Regions from separate parts of the Shewanella sp. YQ_9 genome, predicted to be linked through region 1. Evidence: riboswitches for the same ligand, from Rfam matches in the RefSeq annotation. Region 1 holds a riboswitch; each other region holds the start of a gene.
The links. Region 1 has a riboswitch for lysine ahead of ACF8D4_RS19475 (Na+/H+ antiporter NhaC family protein). Riboswitches for the same ligand answer to the same signal wherever they lie in the genome.

Region 1 (7,778 bases):
AAGCCTTGGGACTGGGCCTTCTATGCCGAACTGGTGCGCCAGGAGAAATATGATCTGGATGAAGCCAGCCTCAAGCCTTACTTCGAATTCAATCGAGTGTTGGAAGACGGCGTCTTCTTTACCCTCAACCAACTCTATGGGGTAACCTTCAAGCCACGGCCGGATCTGCCGGTTTATCACCCTGATGTCAAAGCCTGGGAAATGTTCGATGCCGATGGCAGCAGCATGGCCATCTTCTACGGCGACTATTTCGCCCGTGAAGGCAAGCGCGGCGGTGCCTGGATGAGCTCTTTCGTCAACCAGAACCTGCTCAAGGGCGACAAGCCCGTGGTGGTCAATGTGATGAACATCAAGAAGGCACCGGAAGGCGAAGCCACCTTCGTCAGCTATGACGAAGTAACCACCATGTTCCACGAGTTGGGTCACGGCACGCATGGCATGTTCTCCAAAGTAACCTACCCCAGCCTGTCCGGTACTGCGGTATCCCGTGACTTTGTCGAGTTCCCATCCACCTTCGAAGAAGACTGGGCCGGTCATCCACAAGTGTTGGCCAACTATGCCAAGCACTACCAAACCGGCGAGCCTTTACCCAAGGCGATGCTGGACAAGTTGCTGAAGTCCCGCAGCTTCAACCAAGGCTTCGACACCCTGGAGTATATGGCAGCCGCTCTGGTAGACATGGAGTGGCACTCGCTGGACAAGGACGCACCGCTGCAGAATGTCGCCGAGTTTGAAGCCAAGGCGCTTGAAAAGCACGGCCTGAACATTGAAGCCGTGCCACCACGTTACAAGTCGACCTACTTTGCCCATGCCTTCCCGGGTGGCTACAGTGCCAGCTACTACGCCTATATGTGGAGCGAAATCCTCGCGGCCGATGCCTTTGCCTATGTACAGACCCAAGGCGGCCTGAAGCGGGATATCGGCATGAAGTATCGCAAGACTATCCGCGAAGTGGGTAACAGCGTGCCACCTATGGAAGCTTACAAAAACTTCCGTGGTCAGGAGCCGACAACCGATGCCCTGCTCAAGCGTCGTGGTCTGCTCTGATAAGTGAGCGCTGAAAACCGTTTAAGTCCGAGGGGCGAGATTACACCTCGGACTTAAGCATAAAAAACACCTGAGTCTTCCGGCTCAGGTGTTTTTTATGACAAGCTATTCGACTTCCAGCACCGGCAATCATTCTCCCCGTAATCGGGGCCGGGTCTATTTTGCAAACCATTGAAAATGGACATGTGATACCTAAGGAAGGTACGAATAAGTCCTCGTGACGTTCTCTTTTGTAGAGAGTGGCTTGCACAGCAACTTGCCGTTCAAGACATCTGACTGAAGGCATGCCGGGGCCTGTCGAAGTCGGATTGAATCGTTAATGTTTCTTTAAAGAATTTTTAGTGGCTTATTCCTGTGAGTGGAGAAAATGTTGAAATACACACTATCCACTATTTAAGGCTTGCCAGGTTCCAAGAGATAGGTTTATAAGGTATCCACGCAGGGAGGAGCCTCCTCCCGTATTTTCTGTCAGCCTGGATTTTGTATGTCATTGGTCACTTCCACAAGTTGTTTGCAGCCTAGTCGCCAACAAGTGACCGTCGCCAATCTCCTCCTGCTCTCTCTGGAACTCAACCGGGGCTGACAGGCTATTATCTTTTATTTTCTGTCAGTGAGAGTCGCTGGCAGAGTCATCAAAACGCTCACTTGCTGGTTACTTCAAAGCTGACATATTTGAGGAAGACTATGTTAAGTGCACGCAATATCGCCGCTTTGGGGTTTATGACCTTTGCCATGTATTTAGGCGCCGGCAACCTTATTTTCCCATCATTTTTGGGTTATCAGGCAGGCGACAACCTGTTTCAGGGCATGGCAGGCTTTCTACTGGCCGGTGTGGGCTTACCCGCCTTTGCTTTGGTCATTGTGGCTCTGGTGGGGGGCTCCGATAACCTGACTTCAGTACTTCCCCGCCCTCTGGCTACCACGTTCTGGATTATGGTATTTATCGTGATTGGCCCGGCATTTGTCATTCCTCGCGCCATCACAGTCGCTTACCAATTCGGTTTTAGCCCGTTTTTCGGGGACAACGCTCTGGGTCCTTTTTCAATTATCTTCTGCATTATCGCTGTGCTGTTTTCCCTGTATCCGGGCAAACTGGTCGACAACCTGGGGAAGTGGTTGACACCGGCGCTAATGGCTATCCTACTGGCAATGGCTATCGCCGCGCTGTTGTTTCCGAGTCAAGGAATTTCCCAGGCGACCGGCGCCTATGTAAGCAGCGCATTTGCCGAAGGTGTGACTCAAGGATATATGACCATGGACGCCTTGGGTTCTATCGGTTTTGGATGGGTTATCTTCCGCGCGATTAAAAGTATGGGTGTCACTCAGCCAAAGGCGATTACCAGGTACACCCTGATTGCCGCCTTGATGTACGCTGTGGCTATGGCACTGGTATACATCTCCCTGGCTTATATCGGCGCCAGCAGCGTCGGTGAATACAGTAACGGCGGGGATATTCTGACCACCTTTACCACAACACATTTTGGTATTTTAGGTACCTTGCTGTTGGGAGCTGTGATGATATTGGCTTGCCTGACGACGATAATCGGCGTGACGACTGCCGGCAGTGAGTTTTATAGCCGCACATTCAGTAACGTGTCTTACCGTAACAGTGTGCTGGTCACCATGATAATTGGAGCATTGGTTGCCAATATTGGTCTGGAGCAACTTTTACAGATCACCCAACCCGTCGTGGTAGCCCTGCATCCGATTGCGATTGCCTTGTTGTTGATTGCCCCGCTACGGCGCCTTGTCTCCATGTCTGGCGTACTTGCAACCTTAGCGGCTGCGTTGATCTTTGGCGCTCTGGACGCCTTGCATATTCTCGGCAGTATGCCTGCCAGCCTGGATGCAATTTTGAACCAATATCTACCCTTATACGCTTGCTATGCAGCTTGGATTGTCCCGACGATTATTGTTCTGGCCATAGCGACGAGTTTGACTCTGTTTGCCCGCTCGGCATCGGTTCGCATCATCACGGAAAACTCAATAGAGCTGCCACAAAAATAATTGGCGAGGCCGGTTTGAATCAATAGGTATTTAGCCTGAATATCCAAGACGAGAGTATGCCTCCAACTCCAATGGCCCTGAAATATAGGTAACAAAAAACGCTGCCAAAGCAGCGTTTTTTAATTGGCCGGTTAGGCAGCACTGTTTTTGGGCTGCTGCCACTTGAGCCACACCAGCCCCAGCATGAACAGCACACAACTGCTGGCAAGCCCAAGCCCTACCGACTCGGTAAAGCCGAGTACTATATAGCCGCCGAGGGAAATAACTGCTACCAAGACCGCATAGGGCAACTGAGTCAGCACATGGTCGATATGATGGCAGCTGGCACCTGTGGATGACAGAATCGTGGTGTCCGATATCGGCGAGCAGTGATCGCCAAACACAGCCCCGGAAAGCACGGCGGCCAGCATAGGCAACATCATGCCACTGTGGCTGCCCATGGCCATATCGGCGGCAATCGGCAACATGATACCAAAGGTGCCCCAGCTGGTGCCGGTAGAAAAGGCGGTAAGCCCTGCCAAAATAAATAGCACGGCCGGCAGCAAGGCAAAGGGAATATTGCCACTGGCGAGACTGGCCATAAACTTGCCGGTTTCCAGTGAGCCTATGATCCCGGCTATGGTCCAGGCAAACATCAGAATATAGATGGCCGGCAACATGGAACGGGCACCCGAGGTGAGTGCCTTGAGGATCATCTTGGCTTCAATCTTCTGGATAAAGGCCAGCAGCAGCGTCACCATCAGACCGATGGAAGCGCCGAAAAACAGTGACGAGCCCACATCGGTTTTCTCGAAGGCACCTATGATACTAAAAGGCAGGCTTTCTGCCGCCAGGGCATCGGCACCACTGGAAACCATAAAATAGAAGGTCGCCACCACCAAGACACCTATGGGCAGGAACAGGCCGTGCACCTGGCCGGTTTCCGCCTCGGGCAGATCGGCATTGGCACCGGGGGGCAACCCCTTGGACTCATCATAGAGATTGCCCTTGCGGGCGTTGAGCTCGTGTTTGCGCATGGCGCCAATATCCAGCTCCATAAAGGTGACGCACAGCAAGAGTGCCAGGGCAAACAGGGCATAGAAGTTCATCGGGATCATCTGCACGAAAGCGCTCAGATGTCCGGTCTCGGTAAACCCGTGGGCGGTGAGAATGCCGCCGATAAGGGCGATAATATAGGCGCCCCAACTGGACACCGGCGAGATAACGCACACGGGCGCCGCGGTAGAATCCAAAAGATACGCCAGTTTGGAGCGGGAGATATAGTATCTGTCGGTCAGAGGCCTAGCGATACTGCCCACCACCAGGCTGTTGAAGTAGTCATCGATAAACACCGCACAGCCGAGAAACATGGTCAGCAGCTTGGCATCACGGCGATTACGGATATGCTGTCTGGCCCAGTTGGCAAAGGCTCTGGCCGAGCCACTGACGGTGATCAGCGCAGTGATCATCCCCAGCAGCACCAGGAACCCCAGAATATACAGGTTCCAGGCATTGAAAGCGCCATCGTCCCATACCAGGGAAAGCACCCTTTGCCCCAGATAAACCCCGGTGTCCAATACCGACCATTGATTGAGCAACAAGGCTCCAATCAATATCCCCAGCCCCAGCGATAACAACACCCGACGGGTGAGGATCGCCAATAAAATTGCCACAACCGGCGGCAACAAAGAGAGTGCCGAGTCGGCATAACTTGTTAGTGTCATTGAGTCTTGTTCTTCGTTAAATACGAATGGAGGGCAACTGAACTGGTGGGAAAAGGCAATGGCATACCGAGTAGCACCTGTCCTTTCAGTAGCGCTCCATAGTAACGTCAATCTGTCATCCCGACAGAATATACTATGGCAGTGCTGCCCCTATTTGGTAACAGCCCCAGCGGTGGACCTTGATAAGTCGCAACCACTTCGGCACCAAATCCTTTCGCGATACATAAACGGAATCACCCTGCTTACCGCTACTGATATTTAGTGCGCCTCTACTTCTCAGGACGCCTGATGTCAGGCGTGAGGCACATAAAAACATAGACGGCTTTGAGGATGCTACCCCAAAGCCGTCTATCGTGACCTAGATCACAGATTAAATCAACTCGTTCAATTTAGGCACAACATCAAACAGGTCAGCTTCCAAGCCATAATCGGCAACCTGGAAGATAGGCGCTTCAGGATCTTTGTTGATGGCCACAATGACTTTTGAGTCCTTCATACCGGCCAGATGCTGAATCGCCCCGGAGATACCCACAGCGATATAAAGCTCTGGCGCCACGATTTTACCCGTCTGGCCAACCTGCAGGTCGTTGGGAACAAACCCGGCATCCACTGCTGCCCGCGATGCACCTACGGCGGCGCCAAGCTTATCGGCCAATGCTTCCAGCATGGCAAAGTTTTCGCCACTACCCATACCGCGACCACCGGAAACAATGACTCTGGCGCTGCCAAGCTCCGGACGAGCCGACTCGGTCAGGCTCTGGGATACAAAGCTGCTCTTGGCGTCAAAGACACTATCGAGCTGATTGATTTCAGCTGAACCTGTCTCGGCAACGGCGTCGAAGGCGCTGGCGCGCACAGTGGCCACTTTCTTATCGTCCAGGCTCTTAACGGTCGCCATGGCGTTACCGGCATAAACGGGACGGACAAAAGTATCGGCATCAATCACCTTGGTGATCTCAGAAAGCTGAGCCACATCCAGCAAAGCCGCCACTCTTGGCAGTATGTCCTTACCCTGGCTTGAAGCTGCAGCCAGAATGTGGCTGTAGTCGCCACTCAGAGACAAGATGAGTTCACCAATATTGTCGGCAAGATGAGCACCATAGGCAGGGTTATCGGCCAGCAGTACTTTACTGACGCCTTCAAGCTTGGCGGCAGCATCGGCGGCGGCCTTACAATCCTGACCGGCAACCAAGAGGTGAATATCTCCCCCTATGGCTTTGGCTGCGGCGACAACTTTGGCTGTGTCCTGTTTCAGGCTAGTATTATCGTGTTCTGCTATTACTAATACGGCCATTTAGATCACCTTCGCTTCGTTTTTCAACTTGTCCACCAGCTCCTCAACGGAAGCCACCATCACACCCGCCTGACGGCTGGCCGGCGTTGCTACGTCCAACACCTGTACGTGCTGCTTGAGCGCCACTCCCAGGTCATCAATGCTCATGGTCTCCAGCGGCTTGCGCTTGGCTTTCATGATATTGGGCAAAGAAGCATAGCGGGGCTCATTCAGACGCAGATCTGCGGTGACCACGGCAGGCAGAGGCATGGACAGAGTCTGTAAGCCGCCATCCACTTCCCGGGTGACCAGCAGAGTTTCGCCTTCCAGCTTCACTTCAGATGCAAAGGTTGCCTGAGGCATACCGGCGAGCGCCGCCAGCATCTGTCCTGTCTGATTGTTATCGCCGTCGATGGACTGCTTACCGAGCAGAATAAGTTGCGCCTGTTCCTTGTCCTGCACCGCCTTGAGCAGTTTGGCAATAGAAAGGGGCACCAGCTCTTCATCGGTTTCGATGTGAATGGCACGGTCGGCACCCAGAGCAAGTGCGGTACGCAGCTGCTCCTGTGCCGCCTTGGGACCTATGCTGACAACGACAACTTCAGAAGCACTGCCGGCTTCTTTCAGACGCACGGCTTCTTCTACCGCAATCTCACAAAATGGATTCAACGCCATTTTCAGGTTGGCTGTTTCAACGCCTGTGTTGTCGGCCTTGACCCTGACCTTCACATTGGCATCGACCACACGTTTTACTGGCACCAATACTTTCATAGGGTTTCCTTCCTACACCTTGTATCTAATGTGGGTTGCGTACCGATGATACCAGGGCCATCAGTACAGGATGGCTCAACTTTACGTGCTGTTGACGTTAACGTCAACAGCAACTTAAACGCTCGTTTGTCACTTCTGTCACACTTTAAGGCCAGTTTTTTGAACACTTGGCAACTTTCATGGTCATAGAATTGAGTTAAATAAAGAAATTAATGTCAATTGGCGTAAAAATATTTGATCCAGACTCTTATAGTTTCTATTATTTATAGCGATGTTCACCATAACCCAATTTATAAATTAGCGTGGGACCAAAATACTTATGAGCGATTTTCTTGATATATTGACTCACGGTCGTCGTTTTAAGGCCGCAGTAAAAGAGTTGAGCGTTGCAGATCTGCGCGATCTGGCTGCCAAATTGGATAAGATCATTATTGATCGTGAAGAGGAAGCCAAGGAAGAAGAAAAGGCACAAGCTGAACGTCTTTCTAAAATAGAAGATATCCGTAAGCAGATGGAAGCCGTTGGCCTGTCTGTTGAAGATCTGGGTAATGTTGCTGCCGCCAAGGCTGCTCCCAAGAAGCGTGCTCCTCGCCCACCAAAATACAAAATCGTTGTAGATGGTGAAACTATTACTTGGACCGGCCAAGGCCGTATGCCAACTGTATTCAAGAACGAAGTAGACAAAGGTCGTTCAATGGATGACTTCCTGATCTAATCAGGCATCTATTTACTTAAGCCTCGACAGTGTCGGGGCTTTTTTATGTCTGATAGACGTCTGGCATCTGTTAAAAAGCCTTACAATTACGCCTTGGCATTTACATTTTGACTGGGTTAACTTTTATGGGCATCAGCACACAGCCATGTATCCCGTCGGCCTCAGATACCTTTTTGTATTATGGATATCTGTAACTCTTTGGTAAAAAAGTAGTGAATATATACTGATATTCATATCTTTTTACTGATAGCTGTGACTTTTC
Region 2 (7,778 bases), on a different contig from region 1:
GCCGCCTATAAGGCCGCCGAGGCCAGTCGCATCAAGGCCGAGGCCGAACGGGACAGAACCCAACTGGAATATGAGCGCTACCGCCGCGGTTTTGAAAAAGGCGCCTTCACCCGTGCCGATGTCGACAACCGTCGTCAGTACTATCTCGGCGCCCAGGCCTCAGTAGAGGCGGCCGAGGCCGAAGCCCGGCGCGCCAAGCTGGCACTGGAAGCCGAGTATCAGGGGCAAAACACCCAGGTGGCCGAAATTTCCGCCATGTTGGAAAAAGCCAGATTCAATCTGGAGGAAACCAGCATGCGCGCCCCCTCAGACGGTTATGTGACCCAGTTGACCCTGAGACCGGGAATGATGGTGGTGCCCATGCCCCTCAGGCCTGTGATGACCTTTGTCCATCAGGAGGAGCGCTTTTTTGTCGGCGCCTTTAGGCAAAACTCGCTGCTGCGGCTGAAACCCGGTTTCAAGGCCGAGCTGATCTTCCGCGCCCTGCCGGGCAAGGTGTTTCAAGCCGAAGTTGTCGAAGTGCTGCCGGCCATAGGTGAATCTCAGGTGCAGGCGCAGGGGCAGCTCTATGGCTCGTCACAAATTCGCCTCAACGGCCGGCCACTGGTAAAACTCAAGCCGCTGGACGATCTGAGTCAGTATCATTTGCCACTGGGCACCAATGTGGAGATCGCCATCTATTCCGATAGCTTTGAGCATGTATCAATCATGCGTAAAGTATTGATAAGGATGAAAAGCTGGCAGAACTATCTCTATCTGGATCACTGATACTCCTTATCGTCACGCAAGCCCTATAAAAGTAAAAAGCCCCGGGGGAAACTCCCGGGGCTTTTTTGGTATCCCATCTCAGCCTCAGCCGATGGCGGCCTCGGGAGCCGCCTGGAAGCGCCTGGCGTGATAGAGGCAGAAGAGTACAAACCAAGCGGCACTCACCAGGAAACCAGCCAGGGTGGAATGCAGCAGCCCCATGGCCAGATACCCCAGCGCCGCCCCGAAGGCGACGGTCAGGGCATAAGGCAACTGGGTCAGCACATGATCTATATGGTGACAGCCGGCGCCGGTGGCCGACAGAATACTGGTGCTGGATATGGGCGAACTGTGGTCGCCAAACACAGCGCCAGCCAACACAGCCGACAGCATGGGCAGCAGAAGTTGGATATCGCTGGCGGCGGCCATATCACCGGCGAGTGGCAACATGATACCGAAAGTGCCCCAGCTGGTGCCTGTGGCAAAAGCCATTGCACAGGAGAGCACAAACACCACCACAGGCAGCAGCCCTGTGGGCAGGTTGCCGTTGGCCAGGCTGGCGAGATATTTGCCGGTTTCCATGTCACGCACCACGGCGCCTATGGTCCAGGCAAACAGCAGTATGTTGATCGCCGGCAACATGGCCATGACCCCTCTGGGGGCAGCGCGCAGCCAAGTGGATATCCCAAGACCGAGACGCAGAGCCAACAGGCCGGACACCGCCAGGCTGCAAAGGGCGCCATAAACCAAAGACGAACCCACATTGGTATGTTCAAAGGCGCCCAGCACACTGAAGGCCTGACCATTGGCGGCCAATACCTGAGCCCCGGAGTCCAGCATGAAATAGATACTCGCCGCCGTCAGTGTCACTATCGGCAACACCATATCCAGCATGCCGCCGCGGCTGTCGGCCGGGGCTTCCATATCCAGCCCTATTGGCCGGCCCTTGGATTCATCCCAGAGCTTGCCTTCGAGCGCCCGTTGCTCATGCTGTCGCATCGGCCCAATATCCAGTTGGAAGGCGATGACTACCACCACCATGATCAGGGTAAATACCGCATAGAGATTCATGGGGATCATCTGCACAAAGGCGGCGATCGGGCTCTGCTCTGTCACCCCATGGGCCACGAGTATGCCGCCCACCAGGGCGATGATATAGGCCCCCCAGGAGGAGATGGGCATCAATACGCACACGGGTGCCGCGGTTGAGTCCAGCAGATAGGCCAACTTAGCGCGGGAGATCTGGAATCTGTCGGTCACAGGGCGGCAAATGGGCCCCACCGACAGACTGTGGAAGAAGTCGTCAATAAAGAAGGCAAACACCATCAAGCCGGTGAGCGACTTGGCGCTCTTGCGGCTCTGGCAGCGCCTGGCGGCCCATTCGGCGAAGGCCCGGGTCGCCCCCGAGGCGGTCATCAAGCTGATAAGCCCACCCAGCAGCAGCATAAATAGCAGCATATTCAGGTTATCGCTGTTGGGAGCACCATCGACCCAGAAGATTTTCAGCACACTGTCAAACAGGTAGCGCAGCGATTGCAGCGGTGAAAACTGCTGTAACATCAGGCTGCCGGCGACTATGCCAACCCCGAGGGAGAGCAGTACTCTACGGGTGATGATCGCCAGCGCAACCGCCAGCAGAGGAGGAACTATGGACCAGGGAGAGTCCGCAAAATGCATGATATTCATGATCTCTTTACACCTAAAACAACTAAGGTGGAGATCTACCGATAGGATCGAAGAAACTCAGACCAAGGAGGGCAGAAACTTCTCAGCTCCTTCAGGTAGCGCTCCATAGTGGATGACTATGGCAGTCCTGCACCTGTTAGATACAGAACCAGCAGCTAGGTTTGATGGCCTGGCTACTTCGGCGCCGACTCCTTTCCCCGGGCCTCAAAGGCATCACCCTCTTCCCGGTTACTCTTAGGCAGCGCGCCTCTACTCAAAGGTATTCGACTGGCATTCTAACTATCACGGCCCCAATAGCAAGCCAGATTGTGCCTCTGGCGGTAAATATCCCTCCCGGTTGGCATTAAGCCTTTGGCAAGTGACTCATGTCTGGGCTCGCAAATGCCAACTCCGGCTGTTGACGGCAACCACAGCTACACCTAGGATCGCCCTCCCCTACCGCGACACTGAAATAACAATTAAAGGTGTGCAAATGACTCTGTTACAACGTTTTTGTGTGGCACTCTGTGCCTTGTTCTCCAGCCATTCCATGGCAACGCCCACCCGGTCACCTATACTGCTGCAAGGCGCCATGGATGTCGAAGTCGACACCCTGGTTCAGGCCCTGAAAGACCCCAAACAGACAACTCTTGGTTCCTGGACTTTCTGGCAAGGCACTGTGGATGGCTATCCTGTCATAGTGTCCCGTACTGAAATAGGTATGGCCAATGCCGCCGCCTCCACCACACTGGCGATAGAAAAATTTCAACCCGGTTTTATTATCAACCAGGGCACCTCCGGCGGCCACGACCCGGCGCTGCACCGCGGCGACATAGTATTGGGGAAATACAGCTTCAATATGGGTTCCTATCGCAGCGTTCTACACCCCAAAGGCCAGGGCATAGATCCCAAACGCTGGCATAACTTCGATGTCACCATGCGTTTGCGTCAGGATGGCAAGCTGGTGGAACACAAGCGCTTTGATGCCGATCCCAAGCTGCTGGCTCTGGGACAACAACTGGCGTCAGCTTATCGCCATGGCAAGGTAGTGACCGGCGTGATCGGCAGTGCCGATGAGTGGAACCGCGAAGTCGACCGCATCGAGTGGCTGCACCAAACTTATCAAACCTCGGCCGAAGAGATGGAAACCGCTGCGGCCGCCCTGGTTGCCAAGGCCTATGCGATCCCTTTTATCGGGATTCGGGTACTCTCCAATACCGACCTGCACGGCGAAGAGTTTGAGCCACAAACCGCTATCCACTGTCAGCAGTTTGTCATTGAGTACACCAAGAAGTTGATCGCAGGTTTGGAAGGTAAATAAAACCTAGTCGCTCTAATGGCAAACAAGTGCCGCTGGATTGTCTCTTTGGCTTTTCCTGTAAGCACCTAATCTTAAGTAATCAGCAATAAGAGAAATTGCTTGGATTACCGGCTGGAAAACAAACAATGCGGGCACCACCAGGGGGCCCGCATCATAACTGTCAGACAGGATAACTTGGGTTTAGTCACGCAGCTTGTAGCTGACCTCGACCCTGTCGGAGAAAGTTACCTGGCCATACTCATAGCTCTGGTTGATAGCGCCTTCAGCCATCATGGCGGCCTTGTACATAACAGGACGCACCGGGCCTTGGTCGAAATAACGAATCGACCAGACGCCATCGAGTTTCTCGCCAAATCCGGCCGCCAGCTCACGGGCCTTTTGCTTGGCATCTTCAATGGCCGCCTGCCGCGCCTGCTTGCGCATCTCGGCTTCTTTACTGGACTTGAGGTTGATCTGGTTCACCTTGTTGATCCCGCCTATTAGTGCCGAGTCCAGTATGGGGTTGAGCTGATCCAACTGTTTCACCAACACGGTCACACTGCGACTGGCGCGATACCCCTTGAGCTCGGGCGCCTTGTCCTTGAGGTAAACATACTCAGGTTGCAGATTCAGATTGGCGGCGGCAATCGACTCCTTGGCGACCCCAGCCTTGAGCAGGCGCTCGATAAAAGCGGCCACCGCCTTGTCGGATGCGGCCTTGGCCGCCTTGGCATCAGATTCGCTTAATGACACTTCAACATGGATTTCAGCCATATCCGGCTCAACCTGTATCTGGCTGACGCCTGTAGTTTCCAGCAGAGGTCTATCCTGGGCCAGTACCGAGTGGCTCATCAGAGTAGCGGGTAACAGTGCGCCTATCAGCGCCAGATTCAGCAGAGATTTTTTCATCTTGGTTCTCCAAAAAGTTCGCTTTCGTTGACCATAGAAACGCAGCCAGCTGACAAAAGGGTTAAAAAAATCAAAAAATTTTTCAACGAGGTTTTGAAGCGGCAACCGAGATGGCAACATAGAACATAAATTAACCAGCCCAACTGTACCTTTTCTATGGCTGAGGTATAATCGCCGCCAATTTTACCGGCACCCCAGCGTGCTCCATCAGCTTTAGCATTGCGGAAAACAGCTCTTGAAGAAATCAGTCGACATTTTTGATCCCAAGCAGACCACGACTCTGGACACTCCGGCCAAGACTCTGGCACAGGAAAACAGCCCTGCCGAGGCCCAAACCAGCGGCAATCGCATCGGCTTTGTCAGCCTGGGCTGCCCCAAGAACCTGGTGGATTCCGAGCGGATCCTCACCCAACTGCGCATCGACGGCTATGAGGTTACCAACAGCTATGACAATGCCGACCTGGTAATAGTCAACACCTGTGGCTTTATTGATGCCGCGGTGGAAGAGTCGCTGGATGCCGTGCGTGAAGCGCTGGAAGAAAACGGCAAGGTGATAGTCACCGGCTGCCTGGGCGCCAAGGAAAACCAGATCCGCGAAGTGCATCCGGATGTACTGGAGATCACCGGCCCCCACAGCTATGAAGCCGTGCTGAACCATGTGCACAAATATGTGCCCAAGCCGGAGCACAACCCCTTCACCTCGCTGATCCCGCAAGCCGGCGTTAAGCTGACCCCCAAGCATTATGCCTACCTGAAGATTTCCGAAGGCTGCGACAACCGCTGTACCTTCTGCATCATTCCGGCGCTGAGGGGCGATCTGGACAGCCGCAGTGTCGGCAGCGTGCTGGATGAAGCCAAACGCCTGGTGGAAAGCGGGGTTCAGGAAATTCTGGTCGTCAGCCAGGACACCTCGGCCTACGGCAAAGACAAGGGCGGCCGCACCGACTTCTGGAACGGCATGCCGGTGAAGCAAGATATCACTACCCTGGCCCGCCATCTGGGCAAGATGGGGGTGTGGGTACGCCTGCACTATGTCTACCCTTACCCTTGGGTCGATGAGCTGATCCCGCTGATGGCCGAAGGACTGATCCTGCCCTATCTGGATCTGCCACTGCAGCACGCCAGCCCTCGTGTGCTCAAGATGATGAAGCGCCCCGGCCGGGTCGACCGCCAGTTGGACGCCATCAAGAAATGGCGAGAAATCTGCCCGGATCTGGTGATCCGCTCAACCTTTATCGTTGGCTTCCCCGGTGAAACCGAAGAGGATTTCGAAATCCTGCTGGACTTCCTGCGTGAAGCAAGGCTGGACCGCGTAGGCTGCTTCAAGTACTCGGAAGTCGATGGCGCCGTGGCCAACACCTTAGCAGAGCTTATCAGTGAAGAGGTCAAGCAGGACCGCTATGAGCGTTTCATGCAGGTGCAGGCCGAGATCAGTGCCGAGCGGCTGGCGCGCCTGGTAGGCCGTGAGCTGGATGTCCTTATCGATGATGTGGACGAGGAAGGCGCCATTGGCCGCTGCTATGCCGATGCACCTGAAATCGACGGCATGGTATTCTTAAACGGAGAAGTGGAACTGAGCCCAGGGGACATGGTGCGCGCACTGATCACTCATTCTGATGAGCACGATCTGTGGGCCGAACTGGTGCAGATGCCGGATTAAACTCTCCCAACACCTTGGAGAAATCTTTCTTGAGGTGTCAGCAGGGTGAAAAGATTAGAGTCATAAAATCAAAAGGGGCAACACCCTGTTGCCCCTTTCCATTGCGTCCTTTACGACTGTATGATCCTTTGCCCTTCTTCGGCTTCTCGCTGCGACAGCGAAACAGTGAACTGGTCACCACGGCCTTGAGGGCGTTATCTTTGATCTGTCCACGACCGGATTCATGTTCCAGCAGCGCGGTCTGCTTAATATGTTTGGCCATATCGGCTCCTTATTTCAATTGGATGAGACTTGCCCGACCATACCGGACAAAAATCGCGCAAATACTACTCCCATTTGTACCAATAACCAAATATCTTAATCTTGGCCCAAAGTACAATGTCGCGTTTCGCCTTATTCATGTTATTAAAAACAATCACTATTCAGTCTGTTTCAGTCAATCCGGGAGGGTTTGTTCTGTGATATTCAGGTTCTGTTGTCTGGCGCTGCTGGCACTCGCTTGTTCACCACAGCTGCTTGCCGCAGAAACCTGTGAGCTGACCATGGGGTATCGCACCAATGCCAGGACCCCCTATATTGCTGAAGCACCGGATAACAGTGGCCTCTATCTCAGCCTGTATCAAGACGCGGCGGCAAAAATAGGTTGTAGTCTCAAGGTGGTGCGAGCGCCGAAAAAGCGTATTCTCTGGGAAATTGCCAAGGGTAATATCGACTTCTATCCCGGGCTGGCCTTCTCCAAAGAGCGCCACGACTACGCGCATTTCATCGCCAACGGTCTGTCTGAACGCTATATCGGCGTCAGCCGCGACGACTTGAGTGACATCACCTCGTTGCAGCAATTGGTGGATAAAGAGCTAGTGCTGCTTATCTCCCCCGGCAGCTATCAGCTGGGTGGTTTACCGGACAAATTGATAGTGCGCAAGCCACCGGACATGAGCACAGACTCGGCGATAGTCTTTCTCAAACAGCATCAGGGTGATTTCTATGTCTACGATGAATCAACCCTGAGATATTGGCTGAAAACCCATCCTCAGCACGGGCTGAAACTGCATCCCTACTGCTGCGATCACAGGCGACAAGGACACCTGGGCTTCTCACGCAAGAGCCGTTATTTCAGTGCCGGAACCAATCCAAATTATATTGCCGACAGGCCGATATCCATTGACAACAGCCCTTGGGAGTTGCAGCCGGACAGCCGGGCCTACGCACTGCAGCAGGCCTTGCATGACATGGCCGAAAGCGGTGAAACCGAGCGGCGTTATCAATACTATATGCAGCAGGTATCACAAGCGGCGGCTGTACCCTAATCCCCCTGTTCATACAAGGAGTATTGCCCCTACTCCATTGATACATTTTGGAGCAATTCAGCCTGAGTCCAGCATCTAATGGGTACACTACTGCTTTTGGGTCGCAAAGAGTTGTAATATGTTTTCCCGCAAGCCGTTGACGCCACAGGCACAGCTGGACTTGGCCATGACCTTGATGGCCGAGGAGGAG
Region 3 (7,778 bases), on a different contig from region 1:
TTGGACAGGGCTTCAGCCTGCTGCTGATCCATGGTGACAGCCAGGCCATTAAAGGCATAGTGATATCTGGCCTTGGCCTGCAACTGAACCCCTTGGGCCGCGGCACTCATTAAAAAGTTCTGTTGTTTGGCATTCAAATACTTCACGTAGGACTTCACCGCCACACTGGCGGTATTCAGCTTGGGAGCCTTTTGGGGCGCCAGCCCTTGGCTTCGTTGTGGACTGGTGGCTTCAAGCCCGACAATACCACCGGCATAATTCGCCACAGAGGGATCTTTAAGGCGCACTATATAAGTGTATTTACCCTCTGCAAGTCCAGGCTCTTTGACAAACTTATGTTGCCCCACCCCTTGCTGTTGTCCTTTGAGGCCGCTGGACGCACTAAGCAGATCCGACGAAATAAATGGATCTGATACGCTAACTGGCGCGGCTTCTGAATGGAATGCCATAGATAACAGCGCTGCTGAAACGGCTATTGCAACTTGACTCTTCACTTGTCTACTCCCTATAAGACTGCTTATTGTTGTTTTATGTTTCCATGCTCAAAAACACTCCCTTAATACAAAGGGATTAATTCTTGTAACACCAATTGATACAAACAAGAAACAAAAGACACAAAATATTACAAATTATCAGCCAGTTACAGAATGGTAGACGCTAAAAAGGATTTCATATCCGGCTTTGACTTAACCAGAAAGAGTGAAGTAGTTGGTCATCACCTTGTAGAGCTCAGTACCTTGATGCACAGACGCCGAGGCAAAATGCAGCACGGGGATCACATCCTCATTGAGTGAGAGCCTGGTGACTTCAGTGCCGGCATCGACTCGGTCGAGCCTGAGCATATTGACCAGAGGCGCGCCCGCAGCCAAAGGTACTCCCGGCTCGGCCAGATACTCCACCATACCTGCCATAGGTGCGTGAAACTTTCGATAGTCTTTCAGCATACAAGCAAAACGCGACATCACCTCGGGCTGTATGCTCTGGGCTATCACCTCTCTATAGCTCAGATAACTTAATATGCCTTCCGCATCCCGGCTGGCATCAGCAAGATCGATACGCTCCTGGCTGCCAAGCTCCAAAGTAAAGGCCGACACTGCGACTTTCAGCTCTCTGCCCCGGCTATTGGCATAGTCGCTGAGCTGCCACCAGGGATTGAAGGCCGCTTCATCCATCGCGCCGCCAAAACCTTTAGGCATCACCAGGGTATAGGGAATATGAAAGTAGCCGGCAGCAGACAGCTCATACTCGGGGCAATAGAGATGTTTACAGGACTTGGGGCCGGTGTGCAGATCCAGCACTATGTCAGCACCGTGCGCCAGTTTCTGCAGATTGAGCGCCAATCTCTGCCCGGTCGTCACTCCCCAGGGATTGGCCAATGCCTGCTCACAGTTGGCAATAAGAAGACGACGAAAAGCGTCAAACAGTGCTGGCTCCGGCAGCTCACCGTGCAGCAGATACCAGTCATCCAGGTGGACAGCCTGATCCAGATAGGCTCGGTTCCAGTTGATACCTGTGATGGGATCGAAACGGCCCAAGGTAAACTCACCGCTTTTCTGGTTAATCCCCAAGGGGTTGGCCAGAGGCACCAGGGTGATATCCCCCAACGGCGGATGAGCCTTGAAGTACTGCAGCAACTGCAAAATCACCGCATTGCCCTGCACCTCGGCGCCATGCACATTGGCCTGAATATAGACGCTGGGCGCCGCATCGCTGGTACCTTTGAAGCGATAAACAGGTATGGTCAAGGGCTGGCCGGCGGCCAGCTCCCCAACCGGCAGATGTTCAAGCTGCATCCTGAGCCCCTTCAAACAGGTTACGATGCAAAGCGGCAACAACATCACCGGCTTCGGCTTCAGACACCAAGACACAAAGATTGTGCGGACTGGCGCCCTGACAGATCATTCGGACGTTATGGGGTTCAAGCACTTCAAATACCCGGCGACAGACCCCGGCAGTAGTGGCTATCTTGTTGCCTATGATGGCCACCAGAGCCAGCTTATCTTCCACCCGCACACGGCAGTTTTGCGACAATTCCTGCAGCAGGGCTTCGGTCAGAAGCCCCTTGCCGGCCGAATCTGAGCCCGTTTTGTCCAGCGTCAGCGACACATTCACCTCTGAGGTGGTAATGAGATCGACACTGATCTTGTGCCGCGCCAACACGGCAAAGGTCTCTGCCAAAAAGCCCTGGGCATGCAACATCTGCAAACTGTGCAAGTTAAGTAGGGTCTGATCTCGTCTCACGGCAACGGCCCTGAATACCGGCTCATCTTCCACTTGGTGACGGATCCAGGTGCCACCTTTTTCCGGTGCCCGACTGGAGCCGACAAACACCTGGATCTGTTGACGCACCGCCGGCAAGATGGTGGCAGGGTGCAACACCTTGGCACCGAAAGTAGCCATCTCTGCCGCCTCATTAAAACTGATTTCTGCGATAGGCCTGGCGTTGGGAGCCAGTCGGGGATCCGTGGTGTAAATCCCTTCTACATCGGTCCAGATCTCGACCGCATCGGCTTCCAGCGCCTCAGCCAAAAGGGCCGCAGAATAATCGCTGCCACCACGCCCAAGCGTAGTGGTTCGGCCATCGGCATCGGCGCCGATAAAGCCCTGGGTCACCAGCAGTTGCTGCTCAAGCAAAGGTTGCAATTTCTCTGTCGCCAGTCGCTTCAACTCGGCGATTTGTGGCTCGGCCTTACCGAAATGGCTATCGGTACGCATCACCTGGCGCACATCAAAGGCGCTGGCCTTGGCACCACGTTCTCTCAATACCGCGGCAAACAGCGCTGAAGAACACTGTTCGCCCAAAGATAGGATCTCATCGACCATAGCATGACTCGGCGCTTGCAATAACTTGGCACTGAGCGTTGCCATGCGGCTGAGCAAAGCATCCAGCGCCGCGGCAACATCTGCCGGTCTGCCAAGTTTATCCAGAATTGCGTATTGAATGGTGGCGATCTCTTTCAATAGCTTGAGACGGCGCTCATCCCCCATGTCTGCCTGAGACAGCTCCACCAACAGATTGGTTACGCCACTGGATGCACTGACCACAACCAGACGGGAGGCCGGGTTTCCAAGCACTATATCGGCACAGCGATTCATCGCCGGATAATCGGCAACTGAGGTACCACCAAACTTGGCAACAACAAGAGACATCAGCGCATTCCCCCACAGGCAGGTAACAGGGAAAGGTCGATAACGAGAATAGATTTCATGAGTTAAGCTCCGAACAGATAACGTTCGAAGAGCCTGGTGCAGAGATAACGCACCCCATAGCAGGGAAACAGCGATCGTCACCAGAAGCTCTCCACCAAAACCAGGTGACAGTCGCCAGGATTCAGCCTGACCAACCGACCGGAAGCGTAGCCAATACGCATCCCGACCTCGGCGTTAATCTCCCTCATGAGCCGTCATTGGAGAATTGCCCTCCTCTGACTCACTACCTAGTTAACGCACCTCTTCTGTTCCTTTCTCGCGAAAGGGATGAAAAAATTAGCAATAAAGTCCTTATGAAGTCAATGCTAATTTGCGCAGGATGAAATTTCCTCAACTCATCCGTCACTGAGCTCGGGTAACTCGCTGACCAGGCGCGCCCTGGCAGCAAACTGTCCAAGCGCCACCTCTCGCTCCCCTTTCAGGCAAGGCACCAAGGTCAAGAGCCCACTATCAACGTAGTAAAGGGCATTTTGGCGATACTTTGATGCCAGTTCGATTGCCGAGGCCTTATCCAGAAACAGAGCCCAGCTTTTTTCCATATGACTGAGATCATCGGCAGCGCCTATGATCGCCCGGTAAGGAATGCCCAGCTTATCAATATCGTGTTGTAGCTGCCGATCGAGAAGGCGGTTTTGGCAAGAAGTGAGTTTTTGCCCAAGGGGATTATGGGCGGTGACAATAGCGAAAGGAACAGCGGAAGAAAACGACTGAGTCAATAAAAAGCATGCGCTCTGGTAGTACTGCCAGAGACTTTCAAATGCAGCATCCATTGTAGTATCTGTCTCTAATGAACCGGATTTATTCTAGCAAAGGCTTTTGCATTCCCCTAGCCCCGTGAGCAAGCTCACAGTAAGAAAAAATACAAAATGCTTATCTTTCAATAGGTAACGCAAAAACTTGTGATGTGGATCATAGTTAAACATTAATTTGTTAACATTTCATTTGTTAACAAATGCCCAATCCTAGTACAATGGATTGTATCGACAGAGGCTTAGAGTTAAGTGTGTGACCCGGCTAGCGCCATTACGCTACAGCATAAGTCTCTATCGATAACGACTCTGTACCAAATGTAATCTGGTTTTAAGATGACATTTTCTGGATTTTCCATGTCTTTCAGGAACTAAATCCCGCCACTGGGAATCCTAGACAGTACAGTTCGCGCCTCTCCGGGTGGAGAGCATACTTTTTGCTAATCATGAAGTGTGTTGCCGTTTCATTTCAGTTTTGAACAGCACTTACGTGAACCCTGTGAATGTTGGCGTTTTAGAGAGTATAGCGGAGCGTCACCCGCGCTCATGGTTAGATAAACTGATTTAATTAGGTAAATAACATGCAAAACCCGCACATTCTGATCGTTGAAGATGAAGCCGTTACCCGTAACACGCTGAGAAGTATTTTCGAGGCAGAAGGTTATGTGGTAACCGAAGCCAATGATGGCGCAGAGATGCACAAAGCCTTGCAGGAAAACAAGGTGAACCTGGTGGTTATGGATATCAACCTGCCAGGTAAGAATGGTTTGCTGTTGGCGCGGGAATTGCGCGAAATCAACAATATCGGTCTCATCTTCCTTACTGGCCGTGACAACGAAGTGGACAAGATCCTTGGATTGGAGATCGGTGCCGATGATTACATCACCAAGCCGTTCAACCCTCGTGAACTGACCATTCGTGCCCGTAACCTGCTGACTCGAGTCAACAGCTCTGGCGCTGAAATTGAAGAAAAGGCTGCCGTTGAATACTATCGTTTCAATGGTTGGAGCCTGGAAATCAACAGCCGTTCTCTGGTGAGCCCACAGGGTGAATCTTACAAGCTGCCACGTAGCGAATTCCGCGCTATGCTGCACTTTGTGGAAAACCCAGGCAAGATTCTCAGCCGCGCTGAGCTGCTGATGAAAATGACCGGCCGTGAGCTCAAGCCACACGACCGTACTGTTGACGTGACTATCCGTCGTATTCGTAAGCACTTCGAAAGTGTGCCTGATACACCGGAAATCATCGCCACCATCCACGGCGAGGGCTACCGTTTCTGCGGTAACCTGGAAGACTGATAAACACGCGTTATCGGCCCTGCACAAAGCCAGCTTATCGAGCTGGCTTTTGTTTATCTGCTCACCTATTTCGGTTCCCCCAGCTACTGATATTCGCAGTGGCTTCCTCACGGCAATTCTCTGCCAATCCCAGCTCCTTTATCTCCTTTATCTTAGGTAGCTCCTTTGCCACATATGCCACTTTCGGAAACAGTTGCCATACGATTGCCCATTGATATTCATCGGCATCCGCCGAGCTGAATGCAAGTTTGATTCTGCTGGCTTCGCGGCACTAGATATTCGCCCATAAAAAAACCCGCCATCAAGGCGGGTTTTTATCAGGATAATTAATCCTTATTTCTTGGCTGCGTTACGAGCCTTGGTTTCTGCGATAACAGTCTCAGCCACGTTGGCAGGACATGGAGCATAGTGAGAGAACTCCATAGAGAACTGACCACGACCAGAAGTCATGGTACGCAGGTGACCGATGTAACCGAACATTTCTGCCAGTGGCACGTCAGCCTTAACACGTACGCCAGTCAAACCAGCTTCCTGATCCTTGATCATACCGCGACGACGGTTCAGGTCACCGATAACGTCACCAACGTGATCGTCTGGAGTGAACACGTCAACCTTCATCACAGGCTCCAGCAGCTGAGGCTTGGCCTTAGGCATAGACTGACGGAATGCACCCTTGGCAGCGATTTCAAACGCGATTGCTGAGGAGTCAACTGCGTGGTAACCACCGTCGAACAGTTCAACTTCAACGTCCAGTACTGGGAAGCCAGCCAGAGGACCTTCGTTCATCATGTCTTCGAAGCCGCTTTCAACTGCTGGCCAGAATTCACGAGGTACGTTACCACCAACAACGCTGGAGGTGAACTTGAAGCCACTACCAGCTTCGCCTGGACGGATGCGGTAGTCGATCTTACCGAACTGGCCAGAACCACCAGACTGCTTCTTGTGAGTGTAGCTGTCTTCAACGGCTTGAGTGATGGTTTCACGGTAAGCTACCTGTGGAGCACCAACAGTCAGTTCAACACCGTGAGTACGCTTCAGGATGTCTACTTTGATGTCCAGGTGCAATTCACCCATACCCTTAAGGATGGTTTCACCAGTTTCTTGGTCGGTTTCAACCTGGAATGATGGATCTTCTGCAACCATCTTACCCAGAGCAACACCCAGCTTCTCAGAAGCGCCTTTGTCCTTAGGAGTTACAGCGATAGAGATCACTGGCTCAGGGAAGATCATAGGCTCCAGAGTACATTCGTGCTTAGGATCACACAGAGTGTGACCAGTCTGAACGTTCTTCATACCTACAACAGCGATGATGTCACCGGCTTGAGCAGAATCGATCTCTTTACGATCGTTAGCGTGCATCTCAACCATACGGCCAATACGCTCGGTCTTACCGGTAGCAGAGTTCAGGATAGTGTCACCTTTCTTCAGCTTACCAGAGTAGATACGGATAAAGGTCAGGGCGCCGAAACGGTCATCCATGATCTTGAACGCCAGTGCGCGCAGTGGCTCATCGGCAGATACAGTAGCTACTTCACCGGTTTCTTCACCAGTTTCTGGGTCAGTCAGAGGCTGAGGCTCAACTTCTGTTGGAGATGGCAGGTAGTCAACAACTGCATCCAGAACCAGCTGCATACCCTTGTTACGGTAAGCAGAACCACAGTATGTGGGGAAGAATGACAGGTTGATGGTACCTTTACGGATACAACGCTTCAGGTCTTCGATAGAAGGCTCTTCACCTTCCATGTAGGCTTCCATCAGGTCGTCGTCCTGCTCAACGGCAGTCTCGATCAGTTGCTCACGGTATTCTTCAACCAGATCAACCATGTCTTCTGGAACTTCTTCTACAGAGTAGTTTTCTGGCAGACCAGACTCATCCCATACATAGGCTTTGCGGTTCAGTACGTCAACAACACCCTTGAACTCGTCTTCGATACCGATAGGCAGAGTCATAACCAGTGGTGTCGCAGCCAGAACGCGCTTGATTTGACCAACAACACGCAGGAAGTCGGCACCCATACGGTCCAGCTTGTTTACGAAGATGATACGGGCAACTTCAGATTCGTTAGCATAGCGCCAGTTGGTTTCGGACTGAGGCTCAACACCGCCGGAACCACAGAATACACCAACACCGCCGTCCAGAACTTTCAGAGAACGATATACTTCAACGGTGAAGTCAACGTGTCCGGGGGTATCGATGATGTTGAAGCGGTGATCTTTCCAGAAGCAACTTACCGCAGCAGACTGAATGGTAATACCGCGCTCAGCTTCCTGCTCCATGAAGTCAGTAGTGGTGGTACCGTCATGGCTGTCACCCATCTTGTGGATTTTGCCGGTCAGTTTCAGGATACGTTCTGTGGTAGTGGTTTTACCCGCGTCAACGTGAGCAAAAATACCAATGTTTCTGTATTTTGATAAGTCAGTCATGATTCAACTTCAAATGATTAGTTAATAGGAGACGGAGTATGCCACTTCAAAGCTGCGACAGACGGAACCCCATAAATAAGGCGCGTATTATAACACC

Region 2: another riboswitch for lysine. It lies ahead of ACF8D4_RS21095 (Na+/H+ antiporter NhaC family protein); the one in region 1 lies ahead of ACF8D4_RS19475 (Na+/H+ antiporter NhaC family protein).
Region 3: another riboswitch for lysine. It lies ahead of lysC (lysine-sensitive aspartokinase 3); the one in region 1 lies ahead of ACF8D4_RS19475 (Na+/H+ antiporter NhaC family protein).

The regions. Positions count from the first base shown of each region.
Region 1 is NZ_JBICJO010000070.1:70,355-78,132, forward strand. It holds gene ACF8D4_RS19465 (M3 family metallopeptidase) at 1-1,047, shown strand, start outside; gene brnQ (branched-chain amino acid transport system II carrier protein) at 1,732-3,054, shown strand; gene ACF8D4_RS19475 (Na+/H+ antiporter NhaC family protein) at 3,186-4,757, opposite strand; lysine riboswitch at 4,839-5,037, opposite strand; gene ACF8D4_RS19480 (electron transfer flavoprotein subunit alpha/FixB family protein) at 5,128-6,051, opposite strand; gene ACF8D4_RS19485 (electron transfer flavoprotein subunit beta/FixA family protein) at 6,052-6,801, opposite strand; gene ACF8D4_RS19490 (H-NS family nucleoid-associated regulatory protein) at 7,121-7,516, shown strand.
Region 2 is NZ_JBICJO010000076.1:91,260-99,037, reverse strand. It holds gene ACF8D4_RS21100 (HlyD family secretion protein) at 1-768, shown strand, start outside; gene ACF8D4_RS21095 (Na+/H+ antiporter NhaC family protein) at 853-2,433, opposite strand; lysine riboswitch at 2,522-2,693, opposite strand; gene ACF8D4_RS21090 (5'-methylthioadenosine/S-adenosylhomocysteine nucleosidase) at 2,906-3,733, shown strand; gene ACF8D4_RS21085 (oxidative stress defense protein) at 3,914-4,621, opposite strand; gene rimO (30S ribosomal protein S12 methylthiotransferase RimO) at 4,857-6,281, shown strand; gene ACF8D4_RS21075 (ribosome alternative rescue factor ArfA) at 6,319-6,543, opposite strand; gene ACF8D4_RS21070 (ABC transporter substrate-binding protein) at 6,740-7,588, shown strand; gene ACF8D4_RS21065 (hypothetical protein) at 7,707-7,778, shown strand, end outside.
Region 3 is NZ_JBICJO010000069.1:3,719-11,496, forward strand. It holds gene ACF8D4_RS18800 (S8 family serine peptidase) at 1-494, opposite strand, end outside; gene ACF8D4_RS18805 (succinylglutamate desuccinylase/aspartoacylase family protein) at 687-1,793, opposite strand; gene lysC (lysine-sensitive aspartokinase 3) at 1,783-3,150, opposite strand; lysine riboswitch at 3,287-3,463, opposite strand; gene ACF8D4_RS18815 (DUF3293 domain-containing protein) at 3,546-3,980, opposite strand; gene arcA (two-component system response regulator ArcA) at 4,541-5,257, shown strand; gene fusA (elongation factor G) at 5,591-7,681, opposite strand.